2 regions of the Marinobacter sp. RI1 genome follow, and region 1 is predicted to be linked to the other one. Evidence: predicted binding sites of a transcription regulator. Region 1 holds the regulator's gene; the other holds the start of a gene.
The links. Region 1 encodes FliA, which starts transcription of late flagellar genes. Its sites were predicted from a motif close to CTAAAGTTTNNNNNNNNNNNGCCGNTAA; they were not measured.

Region 1 (4,201 bases):
GCCAACGCGTCCAGCAGCTGCTCGAACTCTTCGTCAGTGATATCGCCCTGATCCCCTTGCTGTCCGACATCCGCAGACGACGGCTCCTGTGCCGGGGTTGGTGCTTCCACCGCCGGTGCATCCTCGGACTCGGGTTTGGCGAGTGCATCCAGAGCTTCAATCAGTTCGTCCGGCGCGGGCGTCGGTTCTTCCCGGTTGCGGACTTCTTCGAACATGGCATTAACGTTGTCCAGCGCCTCCAGCACCACGTCCATCAGGTCCGGTGTTACCTTGCGCTTGTGATTCCGGAGAATATCAAACACGTTCTCCGCAGAGTGGCAGCAATTAACCAGTGCCTCCAGCTGAAGGAAGCCTGCGCCCCCTTTCACGGTATGGAAGCCACGGAAAATGGCGTTCAGCAGATCGCTGTCATCGGGATGCTGCTCCAGATCCACCAGCTGCTCCGACAACTTTTCGAGTATCTCGCCGGCTTCTACCAGGAAGTCCTGCAGGATCTCTTCATCAGCATCTAACGCCATGCGTCACCCTCTTTATTATCAGAATCCGAGACTGGACAGCAGATCGTCCACATCGTCCTGTCCCGAAACTACATCTTCCCGCTCATCGGCCTTGATCTGGGGCCCTACCCCTTTTTCGGCCGATTCTTCTTTTTCTTCAATCTGATGCACTGTGCCGGTCAGTTGATCAACGTGGCTGGCCATCACCACCAGACCAAGAAGGTTGTCTTCCACCTCTTTCACCAACGCGGTGACCTTCTGGATAACCTGACCGGTAAGATCCTGAAAATCCTGAGCCAGAAGGATTTCCGACAGGTTCTGGTACAGACTGTCGGAGTCTGTCGTCAGGCCAGCGAAGAACTTGTCGATGCGACCGTAAAGCTCCCGAAACTCCGCAGGCTCCATTTCACGACGGCGCAGACGCTGCCACTCATCCCGCAGGGAAACCGCTTCATCCCGCATGGCGTGAGCCACCGGCATGCTTTCCTCAACCAGATCCATGGTGCGGTTCGCCGCCTGGCTGGTCATCTGAACCACATAGGCCAGACGGTCAGAAGCGTCGCTCATCTTCGACAGCACTTCTTTCTGCTCGGCATTACGCGGGTCTATCTGGAAGTTCCGGATTGCCTCATGGAGGCTGCGGGTCAGTCGCCCCACTTCCCGATACAGACTCTGATCGCGAACCTCGCTCAGTTCATTGATCAGGGTCATCGCCTTGGCATAATTCCCGGCGTTTACATTCTCGGCCAGGTCGGAGGCCTGCTTTTGAAGCTTCTCCGCCACCTCCGGATCAAGGCCCTGATGGTTCTGTTTGGTATCACTCATGGCGAGCCATCCGACCTCTGGTTACTGGATTCGTTCGAAGATTTTCTCGATCTTTTCCTTCAGCACGGCTGCCGTGAAAGGCTTGACCACATACCCGTTCACCCCGGCCTGAGCCGCAGCCACGATCTGGTCCCGCTTGGCCTCTGCCGTTACCATCAGAACCGGCAGGTTCTTCAGGTTTTCATCAGCACGGACAGCCTTCAGAAGGTCAAAGCCCGACATGCCGGGCATGTTCCAGTCAGTCACCAGGAAGTCATACTTGCCGCTTCGGAGCATGGGCAACGCGGTGTTGCCATCGTCTGCTTCATCCGTATTGGTGAAGCCGAGATCTCGCAGCAGGTTTTTGATGATGCGTCGCATTGTGGAGAAGTCATCCACAATGAGAATTTTCATGTTCTTGTCCAATGGGACCTCCAGTCAGTAACACCCGGAATTCATTCAGCCTTTTGGAAGTCTAGCAGGCTGCTACCTTAAGCGCTTATTGTGTGGTGTTTGCGCACGTTGTAAAGCATCGTTTACCAAAAGCTACACAGCTTGCTGAAAGAGAAACACAGCACCTGGCCGATCAGTCGTTGTCACCATCCCGCCACTCGGCCAGCCGGCTGCGAAGTCGCAACGCCGCCTGGCTGTGAATCTGGCTTACCCGGCTCTCACTGACCCCTAGCACCGCACCGATTTCCTTGAGGTTGAGCTCTTCCTGGTAATACAGGCTCAATACCAGCTTTTCACGCTCAGGCAACTGCTCAATGGCGTCTGCGAGACTTCGCTGGAAAGCGCCTGAAGCAATACCGTCCAGCGGATTATCACTCGCTTCTGCTTCTTCTATCGGCAGCTCGCCGGATTCATTGAGCTCATCAAGACTAAAAAGTCTACCGCTGTTAGCGTCGGCGAGTGAGGCATGATACTCGTCCAGACCAATGCCAAGCTCTTCAGCTACTTCGGCATCCTGGGCCTCGCGCCCGGTACGATCTTCCACCTGCTTGATAGCACTGGCGATTCGCCGGGCGTTGCGATGCACTGAGCGGGGCACCCAGTCGCCTTTGCGGATCTCATCCACCATGGCGCCGCGGATGCGAATCCCTGCGTAGGTTTCAAAGGTGGCACCTTTGCCGGAAGAATAGCGCTGCGCGGCCTCCAGCAGGCCAATCATACCGGCCTGCATAAGGTCTTCCAGCTGCACTGATGGCGGCAGCCGGGCCATGAGATGAAGGGCGATTTTCTTGACCAGCGGCGCATGCTCTTCAATCAGGGCTGAAGGGCTCCTGGCGCCGGCCTGATGGTAAATTCCCAGATTTTTCGCCAATGTCATGTATCCGGTTTTCTTGTAGGACTGGATTCAGATCAGACTTCGACGAGCCGCTCCACGAAGAATTCGAGATGCCCCCTGGGAGAGGACGGCAAAGGCCAACTGTCCACTTTTTCGGCCAGAGCCCGGATAGCCAGCGAGGCTTTCGCCCTCGGATAGGCATCCAATACCGCTTTCTGTCTTTGGACGGCTTTCTTGACGGCCTCGTCGTAAGGCACGATACCTACATATTGTAGTGCCACATCCAGAAAACGCTCGGTGACCCGGGTCAGTTTTTCAAACAGATGGCGGCCTTCCTGCTCATTGCGGACTTGGTTTGCCAAGATACGGAAGCGGTTGGTGCCATAATCCCGGTTCATCAGCTTGATCAACGCGTAGGCATCGGTAATGGAAGTAGGTTCGTCGCAGACCACCAGCAGAAGTTCCTGCGAGGCCCTGAGGAAGCTGACCACCGATTCAGAAATACCTGCGGCGGTATCCACAATCAGAACGTCAATCTGGTCGCCCAGCTCACTGAAAGCGTTGATCAGGCCGGCATGTTCCATGGCGCTGAGCTGGGTCATACGCTGGGTGCCGGAGGAAGCCGGTACAATCTTGATACCACCAGGGCCATTCACCAGCACGTCTTTCAGATCACAATCGCCGCTGAGTACGTCTTGAAGATTTCGATTGGCGGTAATGCCGAGCAACACATCGATGTTGGCGAGCCCGAGATCCGCGTCCAGCAAGACAACCCGGCGCCCCTTCTGGGCCAGGGCGATACCGAGATTGACCGAAACATTGCTCTTGCCGACACCGCCCTTGCCGCCGGAAACCGCAATCACCTGAACCGGATGTGGTCTGCTCATACTGTTATCAGTCTCTTACTACGTTCTTGTACGGGCACGCGTGCCGGTGTTTTATTCTGGTCGCCAACGAGGCTCAGGCACCTTCGGCGACTGTCTGTGCGCTCTGCACGGCCTTAAGCCGTTCTACGCCCAGGCGCACTAACGGAATGGCCTCCGCCCTCTGGAGATCTTCCGGTATCTTCTGGCCATCGGTGTACCAGGCCACCGGTAAGCTGGTCTCCATAACGAACCCGAGCGCTTCGCCCAGGGTCAGGGCCTCATCAATCTTGGTCATGATGCAGCCTGCAAGGCTTGCCATCTTATAGCAATGCCACACGGATTTCATGATACGTGGCTGACTGGTGGCGGAGACCACCAGATGTGTACGGATATTGTGATCGCTGCGAGCCAACTCCGCCAGTTGTTCCTGGTAACCGCGGTCGGCACTGGTCAGGCCGGCAGTGTCAATCAGCACCAGGTGTCGATCCGATAACTCATCAAGAATGTCATCCAGGGAATGGCTCTCATCCACCACACGCACGGGCACATTCAGGATGCGGCCGAACACGAAGAGCTGCTCATGAGCGGCCACACGATAGCGGTCGGTGGTCACCAGTGCCAACGAATCCGGACCATGCTCAAGGACGTAGCGGGCCGCCAGCTTGCCAATGGTGGTGGTTTTGCCAGACCCGGTTGGCCCGACCAGGGCATAGATACCGCCGGCATCAAGCCAGTCTTCGCGACCG
Region 2 (4,201 bases), 1.1 Mb from region 1:
ATTGCCGGTCGCATTCCAGTGCCTGCAGGAAATACTCCTCCGCCAGGGCGGGGCGCTCGCTCTTCAGTGCCCAATAGCCCAGGTTGCAGTATTGCTGGGCCTGCGCCGGTTGCCGATTGAGACTGGCATTGAACAGGGCGTGGGCCTTTTCAAGCTGGCCGTCGTCCATCTCCACTCGGCCGAGCAGGCCAAGGGCCGCTGCGTGATCGGCCTCCAGCGCCAACGCCTGATTCAGGTATTCCCGGCATTCATTGCGCGCTTTCAGCCGCTGAATGTAGGAGAGCCCGTTGCTGTTGGACTCGCCATACGCCAGGTTTGCCTGGAGCACCAGGCGCGCGACCTGAGCCTGAACGGAGCGGGAAAGATGCGCGTTATGATGTTGTACTTGCATGGAACACCTCGTTACCAGCCAATATCCGATGCGGCAAAGGTCTGCAGTTTTTTGACGGTTTGCCGGGGTTTGGGGGTGGTGTTGCGAAAGGTGTGCCAGTTTGGTGGGGAAGTAATGAAAAACGGCCAGGTGATTAGCCTGGCCGTTTCTGGATCATCTATTTTACTGAGGTTAGCCCTGCAGCAGCTGCAATACCTGTTGTGGACGTGCATTGGCCTGGGCGAGCACAGATAGGCCGGCCTGCTGGAGAACCTGTGTGCGGGCAAGATTGGCAGATTCCGCTGCGAAGTCTGCATCCTGAATTCTGGAACGCGCCGCGGTAAGGTTTTCGGAGGTGGTGCTCAAGTTTGCGATGGTAGACTCAAGGCGATTCTGGGCTGCACCCAAGTCTGCCCGGATGCTACTTATTCTTTCCAAGGCAGCGTCAACTACTGCCAAGGCACTGGTAGCTCCGGCGACGGTGCTAATGTCTACATCTGCTACTTTCTCCGGTGTTGAGCCTACGGCGGTGTTCGCCCCTGTATCCAAAATGCTGCCAGTATTAGCGCCCGCTGGAGCCGCCTGGGTTGCTGTGGATTGAAGAGCAAAGCTCACAGACGCATCGAAAGTCAACTCGCCGGATACTCTGGTGCTGTCTGTTGCAGCGGCGCCGCTGGTCAGCGCCTCACCGTTGGTATCTGCTCCCGTAACGGTGATTTGGTCACCGGCTGTGGCTGTGAAATCCTGGATTATTATGTCTTTGCCACTGGGATGAGTAAGCTTTACGCTGCCATCGTTATTAACTTCGGCCGTGATGCCAGTTTTACCCGAGGCCGCGTTGATTTCTTTGGCAAGAGGCGTTAAGTCGTTTGCATCAGTAATCTGAGCAGCGATTGTCGCCGAGCTTTCGCCATTATCGAGCGTAAGTGTTACCGTCTGAGGCACGCTGCCAGTGAAGCCGCTCAGGGTGGCTTCGGTTCTGGCTGTGGCTTGAACGCCGGTGGTTGCTGCCACCTTGTTGACGTTCTCTGCAATAGCTTCGGCAGTATCTCCGGCTGCTATTGGAACCGTCTGGCTGTCCAGCGAGCTGGATATGGTAAGCGTTTGCTCACCGATAGTATTTGCCGCAGCTGGAGTGGCGGCGGCCGCTGCCGCAGATCCCGTTCCCGAGTTTGGGGTGCTATTTACTGCGGATCGGGTATTGTTTGCCAGGTCATTGATTCTGGCGCTGTCCACTGAAACCGCAATGGTTTGGTTTTCATTAGCGCCGGCCTGGAATTTCTGAGCCTGGAAGGTGCCGTCGAGAAGCTTCAGGCCGTTGAACTCGGTGGTCGTGGCGATGCGCTCAAGCTCTTCCTTAAGCTGGTTTACCTCAGCTTGCAGAGCTTGCCGGTCAGACGCCGAGTTTGTTGCGTTGGCAGATTGCACGGCCAGCTCACGAATCCGTTGCAGTATGGAGCCTGACTCGCTGAGTGCGCCTTCGGCAACCTGCGCCAGAGAAATGCCATCGTTGGCATTTCGAACGGCCTGATTCAACCCTGTAATCTGTGAAGAAAAGCGTTCGCTGATCGCGAGGCCGGCAGCATCATCTTTGGCAGAATTGATTCGCAGGCCGGATGACAGCCGTTGAAGAGTGGTATCCGCATCCCTCTGAGATGCATTGAGGTTGCGCTGAGCATTCAGCGACGCAATGTTGGTGTTGATGATCTGAGGCATATCATTTCTCCCGCTCAGAGGTGCCGGATACTGGGTGCCCAATGCAAAAAAGGGAGCCCTTGCCGGCGGAAATTCGTTAAATTGCCGTTTTGCTTTGTGTCAAGCGAATTCTGTGCCAGTTTTTTGTTTCTGTGCCCAAGATGTTGTTATTAAATATTTATTTTTGGACTCGTGGCTTGGTTGAATATGTGTGCGGCGAGTTTTTGGCGGTTTCAATCGGAAGAAGATTGCCGGTTTTACATTCCTTTACAAAATCCCTGGAATTTTTTCTAAAGCAACGGGGTGGGGTGCCGTTAAGTGGAGTAACAGGGCGGCGCTTCCAAATTAAAAAAGAGCGCCAGACCTTTTCCATGAAATAACGACATTTGTCGGAGGAGAAGCATAATGGCTCTCGGTATCAACACTAACATTGCGTCACTGTCTGCTCAGAATCAGTTAAACAAATCTCAGCAGCTGTCTAATCAGGCGTTGGAGCGTTTGTCTTCCGGTTTGCGGATTAACTCTGCGAAAGACGATGCCGCAGGTCTGGCAATTTCCTCGCGTTTCGATGCTCAAGTCCGCGGGCTGAATCAGGCCGTCCGTAACGCGAATGATGGTATCTCTCTGGCTCAAACGGCCGAAGGCGCTCTTGGCGAGACTGGAAACATCCTTCAGCGCATTCGAGAGTTGTCAGTGCAATCCGCCAACGCGAGTAACTCTTCGTCTGATCGCCAAGCATTGCAGGATGAGGTTAACCAGCTTGTCTCCGAATTGGATCGGATCTCAACTACTACCAACTTTAACGGCCAAAACCTGCTGGATGGCACCTTTGGTACGGCGAAGTTTCAGGTCGGTGCTGATGCCAACCAGGTAATTACTGCGTCAACTGGTAACTTCCGTACCGACAACTATGGTAACAACAACGTTACCAGTGTGTCGGCTGCTGCCAACATCACTGGAACCGTCACTGATGCTAATGTAACTGCTGGCACTGGCGTGCGGATAGCAGACGCAGCGCTGAGCATCAGTGGTTATCTTGGTTCCAGTGGCACTATCAGTGTAGCTGCCGGGTCTAGCGCCAAAACTGTTGCTGCACAAATCAATGATGCGTCATCAAAAACTGGTGTCACTGCAGATGCCATCACAGAGGGTACGGTCACTTTTGGTGGGGCTGGGTCGTACACCTTCGATATTATTTCGGATAACTCTGCGGCTAACGCGGCTAGGGTGTCCTTCACTATCGGTGGCACAACTGGTGCTGACAACCTTGCCAATGCTGTGACGGCCATTAACGATGTTAGCAGTCGGACTGGTGTAACGGCTTCTGTTGATAAAGACAGTGGTCAGCTCGTTCTTACTAATTCGACAGGTGAAGACATCTTCCTGAAGAATAATGACACCAACAACACCAACGCTGGAACTGTCAGCTTCGGAAACGGTGATCTTGCTGCTGCTGGTGCCGCTGATAACAACATTGGCATCACTGGTGAAGTGAGTCTCGACTCTGAGAAATCGTTCAGCGCAACAGGAACAGCAAACGCGGTTTTGGCTTCTGCTTCAGTGGCCTCAACTCGGCAATCAGTTTCTTCTTTGGATATCACTGACTTTGATGGAGCCACTAAAGCTCTGAAAATCGTAGATGCAGCTTTGGCTGCAGTGAACGGTCAGAGATCCAAGTTTGGTGCACTCCAGAGCCGGTTCGAGACAACAATCTCTAACCTGGAGGCCACTTCAACAAACCTCAGCGCGGCCAATAGCCGGATCTTGGACGCTGACTTCGCAGCAGAAACCGCGAAGCTTTCCAAATCCCAGGTTCTGCAGCAGGCTGGTATCTCTGTGCTGGCTCAGGCGAACGCCCGTCCGCAGCAGGTTTTGTCCCTCCTGCAGTAAGGGGCTAGCGGTAACAGCCGGAACCTTCGGGTTCCGGTTTTCCGCCGTTTGAGGATAGCGAGGTAAAGCTATGAATGACGTTAACCTGAATAATCCGAACCTGAAGCTGGTGAATGCCAGTGACCGGGCTCAGGTGAAGGCGCTGTCGTCATCTCAGGCCGAGGGCCGGAATGCCCCTGACCTTGCTGCTTCTGCTGCCGGCGCGACCCAGGTTCAACCGAACGTTGCCAAAGATTTCTCCAAAGC

Region 2: ACAM27_RS08865 (flagellin) is a predicted target of FliA. The motif match lies at 2,356-2,383, and genes of this name have one in related genera.

What each region holds. Positions count from the first base shown of each region.
Region 1 is NZ_AP031605.1:3,053,352-3,057,552, forward strand. Features, by position in the region: gene ACAM27_RS13810 (chemotaxis protein CheA) at 1-518, opposite strand, end outside; gene ACAM27_RS13815 (protein phosphatase CheZ) at 537-1,322, opposite strand; gene cheY (chemotaxis response regulator CheY) at 1,344-1,727, opposite strand; gene ACAM27_RS13825 (RNA polymerase sigma factor FliA) at 1,888-2,631, opposite strand; gene ACAM27_RS13830 (MinD/ParA family protein) at 2,664-3,476, opposite strand; gene flhF (flagellar biosynthesis protein FlhF) at 3,550-4,201, opposite strand, start outside.
Region 2 is NZ_AP031605.1:1,977,509-1,981,709, forward strand. Features, by position in the region: gene ACAM27_RS08855 (hypothetical protein) at 1-391, opposite strand, end outside; gene ACAM27_RS08860 (flagellin) at 563-2,086, opposite strand; gene ACAM27_RS08865 (flagellin) at 2,471-3,955, shown strand; gene ACAM27_RS08870 (flagellar protein FlaG) at 4,026-4,201, shown strand, end outside.